2 regions of the Marinobacter sp. M5B genome follow, and region 2 is predicted to be linked to the other one. Evidence: predicted binding sites of a transcription regulator. Region 2 holds the regulator's gene; the other holds the start of a gene.
The links. The regulator FliA, encoded in region 2, starts transcription of late flagellar genes. The targets are predictions, from matches to a motif close to CTAAAGTTTNNNNNNNNNNNGCCGNTAA.
Positions count from the first base shown of each region.

Region 1 (6,440 bases), 300 kb from region 2:
CGTCCAGGCTTTGGCAGGAGGCGATTTCCTGATCTCCTCCGGACGCGGAAAACTGGTGCGCCTGGGGCAGGACAATCAGTCACGGCAAATCGCCGATCTGCCGGTCCAGTGGGACCACCACCTGGTCTGAATCACCCGCAACGCGGCCCTCCTGCCTTAAGGCAACTCGCCTTAGCTGGTATCCTTATGAGCCATTTGTTCAGGAGGACGGCAACTTGCCCGCCAGAAACAAGGACACCCTCGACCAGGTTTACAGCCTGATTGCCAACGAAGAAGACGCCCGGGTCTGCACGGACATCCCCGATGAAGCCTGCCGGGAGGTGCCACGCAACTTCTTCCTGATCCTCGGCAGCAATGTGCTAACCAAACTTGGTGACTTGCTGATCAGCCCCAAGACCGTGCTGGCCTGGCTTTTGAGCGCTATCGGAGCGCCTGCCCTGGTGGCCTGGCTGGTTCCGATCCGGGAGTCCGGCTCAATGATTCCGCAAATGGTGATCGGTGCCTGGGTCCGGCGCAAGCCTGTACGCAAATGGTTCTGGACCCTGGGAAGCTTTGGCCAGGCGGCCAGTGTTCTGGGCATGGCGGCGAGCGTCTGGTTCCTGGAGGGCTACGCCGCGGGCGCCGGCGTGGTGGGCGCATTGGTGCTGTTTTCCCTGGCCCGGGGGTTCTGCTCGGTGTCCATGAAGGACGTGCAGGGGAAATGCATCCCGAAGAAACGCCGAGGGCGGCTGTCTGGCCTGGCCTCCACCATCGGTGGGACCGCAACAGTCATCCTCACCGCCTTGCTGTTCTGGAACCGGGGTGACCCTGGCGTACTTTTCTACACCCTCCTGCTCCTGTTGGCTGCCTGCCTCTGGGTTATTGCCGGCTTTCTATTCGCCTCTGTTGATGAATACGAGGGCGAAACCGGCGGTGGCGGCAATGCGCTTGGGGACGCGTTCAAAAGCCTGTCCCTTCTCAGGGATGACGTGCCCTTCCGGCACTTCGTGATTACCCGCGCCCTGCTGTTGTGCTCAGCGCTGGCGTCGCCTTACTTTGTCGTGCTCGCCCAGAAAAACTCTGATACCGGGTGGCTTCTGGGCGTCTTTCTGCTGGCGAGCAGCCTCGCCAGTTCCATCAGCGCCAGCGTGTGGGGTTGGATGGCGGACGAGTCCAGCCGTCGGGTAATGATTCGCGGTGCCATTGTCGCCAGTGGCGCTTGCCTGACGGTGGGCCTGACCGCTTTGTTTGCCGGCGAAGCAACCTCCAGCATCTGGTTCTATCCCGCCGGGTTCTTCGTGCTGAGCATTGCGCATGCGGGGGTTCGACTGGGACGTAAAACGTATCTGGTCGATATGGCAGGCGGCAACAAACGCACCGACTATACCTCCGTGAGCAATACCGTTATTGGGGTGCTGTTACTGGCAACGGGCGGGCTGACAGCGCTGGTATCGATGATATCCGACGTGGCGGTGATACTGACGCTGGGCGCCATGGGGCTGGCCGGCGCCATCAGCGCCACCCGGTTAAGGGAAGTGACCGAGGATCAGTGAGGTTCCGGTGGCTTCCCGTCGTTCAACGCCAGGGCGCCTTTCACAATGCGGTAGATGATCCAGATGGAGATGCCCAGTAACACAAACCAGCCAATGATCAGTGGCGTCGTCACGATGCCAATCACTGTCCATAACAGCCCGATCCAGAAGGTTCGTATCTGCCAACGGAAATGAGGCTCTATCCAGGTGCTCTTTACGTCATCGAGCTTGACGTAATTGATGATCACACCCACCAGGCCGGTAATGCCACCGACAAAGAACGACAGCGCCTGCAGGATATAAACCAGCACCGCCAGGTTGCGGCCTGGCTCTTCACGTCGTGCTATGGGGTCTGCATTGGCGGGGATGTATTCGTGCTCGGACAAGTCACTCTCCTCTGGCTCCACACCCGCAGTGTATCACAGCAACAGGAGCCGGAAACCGCTGGAACTTAGCGGTTGTCCGGTTTGTAACCCAGGCGGAAGCCACCCCAGTGCTTGCCATTCACGTAGATCGGCACTGACAGGTCATGCATAACCTCGCCAGTATCCCGGCGGTAGGTCTGTAGCAGCATATTCTGGGTATGGCTGCCACACCGAGCGCCGGTGCGGTCGTTAAACAGCCGTTTGCTGCGACTCTTTACCAGATCCACTTTCGGGTCGCCCGTTGGCGCATGGGCGAAATCACGGTTGTGGGTCGGCACATAGCCATCCGGCGCGGCGGCAATCGCGAAGACCATCGACGGGTGGGCCCCTTTCACCGCTTCCTGAACGGTGGGCAGTTGCTGATCGGTGAACCGATCAAAGCTGCTGGAATACTTCTGTGGATCGGTCTTGGGAATGGGGGTTCTTTGCTTATCAAACAGGGCGCTTTCTGCCAGTTGCCCATCGCGAACCGCTTTTTCAAAGAGCTTTCCAATCCGGTCCGCACCCTGCCGGGCCTGGTCGTAGAAGAAGCGGTGATAGCTTTCATCGCTGTTCAACGCAAATGCCGCGTTGGCCTCTTCCGCCAGTTCCATCAGTGTCGCTGCCTGCTGGGCAAGCGACGCAACGCTGGTATCGCTCTCGGTAATCTGATCCCGAACCGTTTCAATGGCCGACGATACCTGCTGCAGGCTCTGCTCGTTGTTCTGGTCAATCTCGGCAATGCGCGCCACCTGCTGCTGCACACGGTCAGACTGATCACGAATCTGATCAAGGCGCTCGCCAACGCTTTCAACTGACTCCAAGCCGGATTCAACGCTCTTGGCCAGGTCCTCGATCCGCGAAACAATCAGGGAGGTATCGGAACGTATTTCCTGCAGCGTTTCGGCCACCTCACCGGTTGCCTGCGCGGTTCGCCCGGCCAATTGCCTGACCTCGTCGGCAACCACCGCAAAGCCCCGCCCCTGGTCGCCGGCACGAGCGGCTTCAATTGCCGCGTTCAAGGCCAGCAGGTTGGTTTGTTCCGCGATGCCCTGAATGGTGGTGGTGACACCCTGGATCTTGTTGGATTTCTCGTTCAGTTCCTGAATTAATCTGAGGTTCTCGCTGGACTGCTCGTGCACGGCTCGCACGCTATTGATGGCAGAGGTCAGCGCATCACGGCCCTCAACGCTCACCTGACGGTTCTGCAGAGCCATGGTCGCAGCATCGGTGGCCTGCTGGGCGGATTCACGCACACTCTCGGTAATCTGACCCGCGTACTCCGCCATCTGTGCAGTTTCACTGACCTGTCGATCCAGGCGGTTTTTTAGTTGGTCGGCCGCGTGGGACACCTGGGCCGCAGAAATGGCACTTTTATCGGCACTGCCGGACAGGGTTTCCACCAGTGCCCGCCCTGCTTTGGCGTCCGCAAGGAGGCTTGCACACTGTTTGCCCAGCGGACTATCCGCTGGCAGCTTACCGGCGTTGAGCTGCTTGATGGAACGTTCAACCGGTTCCAGAACGCGTAACACCAGATACGCGGTGGCGACGACCAGGCCAATAACCACGCCCGCCACCAGCGACGCGCTATCCAACCCTATCAACGGCGCCACCAGGAAAGCCCCAAAGGCGACGACAACGGCGACTGACACCCCCACAACCAGAACAGGCCGACTGAGCAAACCCATATCCACCTCTTTATTTTCATTATTAGTGAATGCATCTTTTTTGACGATTACTCGTGAGAGTAAAGAATTGACCTTTACTTATAACTGCTACTTTAGTTGACCAATACTGGTTTTACGGCAGATCGATGAAAAACTGAAACAAAAAAGCCGTAACGCCGGAGACGTCCTGTTGGAAGAATCCGGCGTTACGGCTGGCTCTTGTCGGTGTGCGCCCGTGGCGCCTCTATCAGGCGATCAGGCGCCTATCACACCGCCATCGTCCTTGGTTACGATAACAGTGGCGTCGCGGGGACGGGACTCGGCCGCGTTCGGCCAGTTACCATCCGGGTGCTGGATGTTCACGAACATGGTCTTAACGTCCGGTGTGCTGACAACGCCAGTTACTTCACAACCTTGGGGCCCGACGAAGAAGCGCTTGATTTCGCGTGTCTCCGGATTGGCGGCCAGCATCATGTTGTTGAAGTACGGGTCAGCATCAGAGCCATCGGTCTGGATCCACAGCCGGCCATTGTAGTCAAACCAGAGGCCATCCGGGCTGTTGAAAATATTATCATCGTTCAGGGAGACGACGGCCTCACCATCGACAACAGTTTCCGTACCCTGCTCGCCGGCGAAGACAAAGATGTCCCAGTCAAAGCTGGTAGCCGTGTGATCGCTACCTTCTTCAGTCCAGCGAATGATGTGGCCGGTGGCATTGGGAGAGTTCGGGTTGGCGGCGTTGACGTCGTCGAACCCTGGCTGGCCCCGGTTCGAGTTGTTTGTCAGGGTGAAATAGACCTCGCCAGAGTTGGGATCAACGGCACCCCACTCCGGGCGGTCCATCGTCGTAGCGCCGGCAATATCGGCTGCGAGGCGGGTATTCAGCAGAACATCAGCCTGGTTCTCAAAACCGTCGAACTGGATATCGCCGACCATGCCGCCTTCAGCCGCAGCAATCTTGCTGGCGAAATCCGCGTCGTCCAGATCCAGCGCCAGCCAGTCACCAGAGCCATCCTCGTTGAAGCGGGCAACGTACAGGGTACCCTCATCCAACAGGTAGCCACCGGCCGTCGCGGCGTAGTAGGGCTGAGACGACACAAACTTGTAGATGTACTCGAAACGGGAATCGTCACCGGAGTAACACACCACCGGCTCACCTTCCTTCGCCGGCGCAAAGATGACGCCCTCGTGACCAAAGCGTCCCAACGCAGTGCGTTTCTGGGGCTTGCTTTCCGGCGTAAACGGATCAATTTCAACCATGAAGCCGTAGGTGTTGGCTTCGTTGCGATAATCATCTGTAGCCGCCGCTCCGGTCGTGCTCACATTGAACCGCACATATTGGTCGGCCGCACTGTCTGCCAACTCCCAGTCGTATCGGCTGGAGCTGCCAACACCATGTCTGGTCTGCTCGCGAGGCTGGGTCGCATCGCTATTGGCAAAGTAACCGTGCCAATTCTCTTCTGCGGCCAGATAGGTGCCCCAGGGCGTTGGGCCCATCGCACAGTTGTTCAGGGTGCCGCGAGTTTCGGTCGCGTCGGGACTGTAGGTTGTGACCAGCTTGCTGTAACCACGTACCGGGCCACGAATGTCCATCTCGGTGTTGCCGGTAATGCGACGATTGAATGGGCTGCCGAAGACGACGTCCCAGGTACCGTCGGTGTCACGCTTGATGTGAACGACAGACACACCGTGAGCGGCAATTTCCTTGCGAACCTCATCGGCGGGTCGCACGCCACCGTTATCAGCAGCATTGGTCGGGCCATTGGCATGAATGAAGTCCTGCTCGATGTACTCATGGTTCATCACCAACAGGCCTTCCGTTGAGCTGTTGCCACCGGCCTTCTGGTCAATCGGGAAGAAATGGAGACCATCGTGGTGCATTCCAACCTGCTGTTCCTGATCGGCACCGGTATTGGTGCCATCGGCTTTATACTCGGGATAGGATCCGGTGATCGGGGTGCCCCAGGGAAGAAAAGCCACGGATGAGTAACCCTCGGGAACAACGACTTCATTGTCGCTGGATACGGCAACCGCCTTGAAACCAAGATCCGTATTGGCGGAACTTCCCCCTGTGGAGGAACCGTTGTCATCGTCGTCATCACTGCCACAGCCAGCCAGGCCCAACCCCATAACGCTGGCCAACGCGGCGCCAACGGAACCTTTCATAACGGTACGGCGCTGCATACGGGCCGCGAGGACCTGATGAAAGGGCGTGTTGCTTGAATGGTTGACGACGGGCTCGTAATTGGGATCCAGGTAGTTGGGATCCAGGTCATGCTTTGCCATGGTCCTGCTCTCTCTCGGGTGGGTTATTGGTTTTCGAGAGAACAGTGTCGGTGGGTTAGGTGACAGATTTCAGACAGTAAAAAGACAGTTTCTTTAACAATTTCTTACAACCAAAAAAGCCTGCCCATAAAGGGCAGGCCACAGACGCAATCTTATTGCATGGAGTCGCCGGCTTCCTCAGCGGCTTCGCCCATTTCCTCACCGGTCTCTTCCATTGCTTCGCCAGTTTCTTCGGCGGCATCTCCAGCAGCGTCCTTGGTTTCGTCCCAGGCGCTGTCATTCTGGCCGGTGGCATCTTCGTAGGTCTCTTCGACCGCATCGCCAGCGTCATCCGCCATTTCCTCAACGTTGTCGCCGGCTTCCTCGAGATCGACGCCTTCGTTGTCATCCTGGCTGCAGGCCGCAAGGCCCAGCGTCAGCAGCAGTGCCAGTGCGCTCAGTGTCAGCTTGTTCATAACTGTGTCCTTTCTTTGGCGTGTGAAAACAACAGCGACAAGTCTACGGCCGTGACGGAGCGGGCACAATTACTTGGGAATTACGTTTTTGTTAGCAGCGACAATAAGTTAGCGAAA
Region 1 is NZ_CP156894.1:3,271,750-3,278,189, forward strand. It holds gene AAGD24_RS14805 (DUF1513 domain-containing protein) at 1-130, shown strand, start outside; gene AAGD24_RS14810 (MFS transporter) at 216-1,532, shown strand; gene AAGD24_RS14815 (hypothetical protein) at 1,526-1,897, opposite strand; gene AAGD24_RS14820 (methyl-accepting chemotaxis protein) at 1,963-3,603, opposite strand; gene AAGD24_RS14825 (PhoX family phosphatase) at 3,838-5,868, opposite strand; gene AAGD24_RS14830 (hypothetical protein) at 6,021-6,323, opposite strand.
Region 1: a site for FliA is predicted at 3,715-3,742, ahead of AAGD24_RS14820 (methyl-accepting chemotaxis protein). Genes of this name have one in related genera too.

Region 2 (6,440 bases):
ATGCCGCACGTGGCATTCCTTGGTCTGGGCGCGATTGCCGGTGGTATTGCCTGGTACATATGGCAACAGGAGCGCCAGACCGTTGAGGAAGATGGTGTGTTCCCGGTCCGGGGCGGTGGTGCCCGTCCGGCAGGCCCGGGGCGCGACCTGCCGCCCGGTGGTGAGGGCGGTGAACACAGTGCCCAGCTGCCGCCGCCGGGGGAAACCCGGGAACTCGGTTGGGACGATGTGGCCACCGTGGATGTCGTGGGCCTGGAGGTGGGCTATCGCCTGATTCCCCTGGTGGATAAGTCCCAGGGTGGTCAGCTTCTCAGCCGCATCAAGGGCGTTCGCAAAAAGCTCTCACAGGATCTGGGCTTCCTGATGCCTTCGGTCCATATTCGCGACAACCTCGACCTGATGCCCAATGTTTATCGCATCACCCTGATGGGGGTGACCATTGCCGAGGCAGAAATCCATCCGGACCGTGAACTGGCGATAGACCCAGGTCAGGTGTTCGGCAAGATCGAGGGGATAGAGGGCAAAGACCCCGCCTTTGGCCTGGACGCCAGTTGGATCGAACCGGACAAGAAAGACCAGGCACAGACCCTCGGTTATACCGTCGTGGACGCCAGTACCGTAGTGGCAACACACCTCAACCAGATCCTCCAGAAACACGCCCACGAACTGCTTGGCCATGAGGAAGTCCAGAAGTGGCTGGAACAGCTCGAGAAAGTATCTCCAAAGCTGGCGGAAGAACTGGTACCCACCACCATTTCCATCAGCCTGCTGCTGAAGGTGCTGCAGAACCTGCTGAAAGAGGAAGTGCCGATCCGTGACATGCGCTCTATTGCCGAAGCGATCGTGAACGTTCATCCGAAGAGCCAGGACCCGAAGCTGCTGACCACGGTTGCCCGCCAGTCACTGCGCCGGATGATTGTCCAGAGTATCTGTGGCAACGACACAGAGATCCCGGTGATCACTCTGGATCCAGACTTGGAACAGTTATTGCTGAAGTCAATGCAGCAGAGTCAACAATCCGGCGGTCAGGAAGACATCGGGCTGGTGCTGGAGCCAAATATGGTTGAGAAGCTTCAGAGGTCGCTCCAGGACAGCGTTCAGCGCCAGGAGATGTTGGGCAAGCCGGCGATTCTATTGGTTTCAGGGCCCTTGCGCCCGGTACTGGCGAAGTTTGCCAGCTACGGAGTAGAGCGTCTGCATGTACTGTCGTACCAGGAAATTCCGGATAACAAACAGATCACTATTGTCGCATCCGTCGGTCAGTAAAGGCCGCGGCTGGAAAGGCGGAAGGCGCTGGAAAGCGCTGACCGGGGAGGAAGCATCATTATGAAAGTTAAGCGGTTTTTTGCCCAAAGCATGGCAGAGGCACTGCGTCAGGTGCGGGATCAGATGGGTCCCGATGCCGTAATCCTTTCCAATCGTCGTGTGGATGGTGGCGTCGAAATTGTGACAGCGCTCGATTATGACGAAAATATGGCGCGCCAACGCCTCGGTGACGCTGCGCGGGAAGCCACCAATGGCTCACGACTGGCCGAAATGCAGGCGGAACAGCATCGCCGCCTGGAGGACGAACTCGGCCGCTCTCGCGATCGTATTCGGGAAGTGCGGGAAAAGCGCGCGACCTATGGTAATGCGGTTGGGGGTGGGGACTTCGGCCACGCTGGCTTGTCGAAAGAATCGCTGGCCGACGATGACATGGTGGTTGAAGAGCCTACCGCTGCCAGTGCTGCCTATTCCGGAGAACTGGCGCAAATGCGTGCGGAGATCAGTTCCCTTCGTGACCTGGTCAGTGCCCGGAATGGCGGTGAACCCGAACAAACAGCGGTGAACGCAGTACAGCAGAGGCTGTCTGAGAGGTTGCAGGAGTTTGGTCTCGGGCTGGAGCTCGCCAACTCTCTGTCCCGGCGCCACCGCGCAGGCCGGCTTGAGGATGGCTGGAAGCAGTCTCTGAAAATGCTGGCCGCCGGTGTGAAGACCGCGCGTACTGAATGGGCGGATGAGGGCGGTGTTTACGCCCTGGTGGGCCCAACCGGGTCCGGCAAGACGACGACCATCGGCAAGCTGGCCGCGCACTATGTGCTGCGCCACGGTGCCGACTCTCTGGCGCTGGTCACCACCGATCGCTATCGGGTCGCGGCCCATGAGCAACTATTTGTATTCGGGCGCATACTGAACGTTCCAGTTCGGGTTGTGGACGAAACCCATTCCCTGGACGACATACTGGACGAACTGTCGGACCGGCACCTGGTGTTGATTGATACCGCTGGCCTGACCAGCACCGACAAGGGCTACGAGGAGCAGCTTATGGAGCTGGCTCGCAGTCACCATCGGATTCGAACCCATCTGGTGGTTTCGGCAACCAGTCAGCCGCGCATCATGAAATCCGTTTGGCATTGCTATAAGATGGCAAATCTTACGGGTTGTGTGATGACCAAAATCGATGAAGCACTGACCCTGGGTGAATCGCTGGGATTCGTCATGGAAACGGGATTGCCGGTGGCGTATTACACCGACGGGCAGAAAATCCCGGAAGACCTGCACCACGCTGAGTCCATTCCGCTGGTGCGGTTGGCCGTGGAGAGGCTGAAGAAACTCCAGCAGCAACAGGCAGTCGCTGTTTAAAAACAACACAGCCTGCGGTTAAACGCGGCAAGAGATCAGAGTCAGTATGAGCAAACCACATCCGGTACAGGTGATTGCCGTTTCCGGCGGGAAAGGGGGCGTTGGCAAGAGCAACGTATCAGTGAACCTTGGCATCGCCCTAGCACAAATGGGACGGCGGGTGGTGCTGCTCGATGCCGACCTGGGCCTTGCCAACATTGACGTTCTGCTTGGCATTACCGCCAATCGTAATATCCAGGACGTCATCGCCGGGGAATGTGACCTTCGGGATGTGTTGGTCAACGGCCCCGGTGGCATCAAAATCGTGCCCGCGTCCTCAGGTACCCAACGCATGACCCAGCTTTCCAATCTGGAGCACGCTGGCCTGATCAACGCGTTCAGCGAACTGGGTGACCAGATCGATGTGCTGATCGTTGATACCGCTGCGGGTATTTCCGAATCGGTGGTCAGTTTCCTCCGAGCCTCACAGGAACTATTACTGGTTGTCTGTGATGAACCTACCTCTATCACCGATGCCTACGCCCTTATAAAGCTTATGAACCGGGATTACGGCACCAACCGCTTCCGTATACTGGCCAATCAGGTCAGGAATGAGCAGGAAGGTCGCCATCTGTTTGAAAAACTGACCCGGGTTACCGAGCGCTTTCTTGATGTGGCACTACAATATGTGGGTATGGTGCCGTATGACGAGGCCGTAAAAAAAGCGGTACAGCGCCAACGTGCCGTGCTGGATGCCTATCCGCGGGCAAAAGCATCGTTGGCGATCAAGAGCCTCGCGGAGAAAGTGGATAGCTGGCCGCTGCCATCATCGCCCCGGGGACATCTGGAATTCTTTGTGGAGCGGCTCGTCGAAGTCTGATTTTGATCCTGTCACTGAATAGCCGGATACATGACATTGGCGAAAGAACTTGGAACCTACAACCGGACGGGTACACGAGGACCTTCCCAGCTCGTTGAGGAGCAGGCCCCGCTGGTCAAAAAAATAGCGCTTCACCTCATGGCGCGGCTGCCGGCATCTGTCCAACTGGATGACCTTATGCAGGCAGGCATGATTGGCTTGTTGGAAGCTGCACAGCGATACAGTTCCGACAAGGGGGCTACCTTTGAGACATACGCCGGGATCCGGATTCGCGGAGCCATGGTAGATGAAATTCGCAAAGGTGACTGGGTACCCCGATCCGTCCACAGGAACTCCCGCCGCATTGCCAAAGCCATCAAGGCTGTCGAGGACCGCCTGGGTCGGGAAGCTCAAGACTCGGAAGTAGCCGAGGAGCTGGGGCTGGACCTCGACGAATACTATTCCTCCCTGAGCGATGCTAACAGTGGCCGACTTTTTAGCCTGGATGAGCTCAATGAATCCGGCGAGCTGCCGATAGAAGAAACAGAGGACAGTGATAACCCGTTGGATGGCTTGGCGTCTGACAACTTCCGGAAGAGCCTGGCAGCTGCGATTGGTGACCTGCCCGAGCGAGAAAAGCTGGTGCTCAGCCTTTACTATCAGGAAGAATTGAACCTGAAGGAAATTGGTGCTGTGTTGGGTGTCAGTGAAAGCCGGGTCAGCCAGATTCACAGCCAGGCCGCGCTCCGTCTGCGGGGGCGTCTTACTGGTTGGCAGAGCTGAACAGGCCGCCAGTCCCATTGAACGGCGTTACCAGGCATTCTTTACTGTAGCCTTTTGGTAACCGGTGCTTTACAACCGGCTCAAAGGCCACACAATAAGCGGTTAAACTACCGGCCTGCTAGACTGTGAGCCGGAAGCCAAAAACGAATTCCGGGCGTTTTTAACTGGAGGTCCCATTGGACAAGAACATGAAAATCCTGATTGTGGATGACTTCTCCACAATGCGACGGATCATTAAGAACCTGCTTCGCGATCTCGGTTTTACCAACACTGACGAAGCAGACGACGGCAATACAGCACTGCCTATGCTCAGGAGCGGCAAATACGATTTTCTGGTAACCGACTGGAATATGCCAGGGATGTCCGGACTCGATCTGCTCAAGGAAGTCCGTGCCGATGACAGCCTGAAAACCCTGCCTGTGCTCATGGTGACCGCCGAGGCGAAGCGCGACCAGATTGTCGCTGCTGCGCAGGCCGGTGTGAACGGCTACGTGGTCAAGCCCTTCACGGCAGCCGTACTCAAGGAGAAGATTGAGAAGATCTTCGAACGCATCCAGTAATTCAGAGGTCGGACGGCTCCCATGAGCAATAGAAAAAAAGACCCACAGGGGCTCGACCCGGAGGTCACGGAGAAACTCCGCAGCCAGGCGGCCGAGTTGGTTGAACAGGTCAACGCCGGGGACTATGGCCGCGCGATGACGCTGATCAATGAATTGAGCGAGGTGAGGGACCAGAGCCTGTATCGGGAAGTCGGCCGCTTGACCCGCAGCCTCCACGAGGCGATCCGCAATTTCCAGATCGATCCCCGTAACGCCGAACAGTCAGAAGCTCTGTCGAAGATGACCGATGCGTCGGATCGCCTTGAGTACGTGGTTCAGATGACCGGTAAAGCGGCCAATCGGACCATGGATCTGGTTGAGGAGGCTATGCCCAAGGCCAGCGCCCTCCGCGACGAGGCCGCCGAGCTGAGAGACCAGTGGCAGAAACTGCGTCGCCGCGAGATGGCGCCGGCTGAATTTCGTGAGCTCTATGCCCGTATCGACACGTTTTTCGTGACCCTGAATACCGATGCCGGGGCGATGTACGACAACTTGTCGGAAATTCTTCTGGCCCAGGATTTCCAGGACCTCACTGGGCAGGTGATCCAAAAGGTCACCACTCTGGTTAAAGAGGTGGAAGAGCATCTGTTGAGCCTGGTAGTGATGGCGAGTCATGTGGACCAGATGACCGGCACCGTGCATGAACTGGAAGAGCGGGAAAAGATATCGGCGGAACAGGGTGTTGGTCCACAGATCAAGGCCGAAGAACGCGAAGACGTAGTATCGGGACAGGACGATGTTGATGATCTTCTGTCCAGTCTCGGTTTCTGAGTAAGAGAGGGTAACGCATGGCGCTTGATGCCGATGAAGAGATCCTGCAGGACTTCCTTGTTGAGGCAGGCGAGATACTCGAAAAGCTGTCGGAGCAACTGGTCGACCTGGAACAAAACCCGGACGACAGCGATCTGCTCAACGCCATCTTCCGAGGCTTTCACACCGTAAAAGGCGGCGCTGGGTTTCTGCAACTCGATGCCCTGGTGAACTGCTGTCATTCCGCGGAGAACGTCTTCGATATCCTGCGCAACCACAAGCGCAAGGTGGACTCGGAACTGATGGACGTGGTGCTGGAAGCCCTGGATCACGTCAATGCCATGTTTGAACAGGTTCGCCACCACGAGGAACCGACGCCAGCTCCCGAGGAACTGATTGCCGCTCTGGACGCATTGGCGCAGCCGGCAGGGGAGTCGTCGCCAGCAAACGCAGCGGTCGCTCGCGAAGAACAGAACGAGAGCAATGAAGCCAGTTCTGGAGACGATGGCGGTGATATTACCGACGACGAATTCGAGCGGTTGCTGGATGCCCTGGAAGAGGAAAAGACCAGCGCTCCGGTTTCCAGTGACGACGGCAATGAATTTTCAGGCGGTGACGGAGGGAGCGGAGACGACATCTCCGATGATGAATTCGAGGCCCTGCTGGACCAATTGCATGGCAAGGGACAGTTCTCAGGCCCGCCTGAAACCGGCAACACAGCCCCTGACAGCCAGGATGCCTCGGGCGACAAGGTTACCAGTGATGAGGCCAGTGACAGCAAGGGTGGCGACGACCTGATTTCGGACGACGAGTTCGAAAAGTTGCTGGATGACCTGCACGGCAAGGGT
Region 2 is NZ_CP156894.1:2,967,254-2,973,693, reverse strand. It holds gene flhA (flagellar biosynthesis protein FlhA) at 1-1,266, shown strand, start outside; gene flhF (flagellar biosynthesis protein FlhF) at 1,327-2,622, shown strand; gene AAGD24_RS13455 (MinD/ParA family protein) at 2,669-3,481, shown strand; gene AAGD24_RS13450 (RNA polymerase sigma factor FliA) at 3,512-4,243, shown strand; gene cheY (chemotaxis response regulator CheY) at 4,420-4,803, shown strand; gene AAGD24_RS13440 (protein phosphatase CheZ) at 4,825-5,613, shown strand; gene AAGD24_RS13435 (chemotaxis protein CheW) at 5,631-6,440, shown strand, end outside.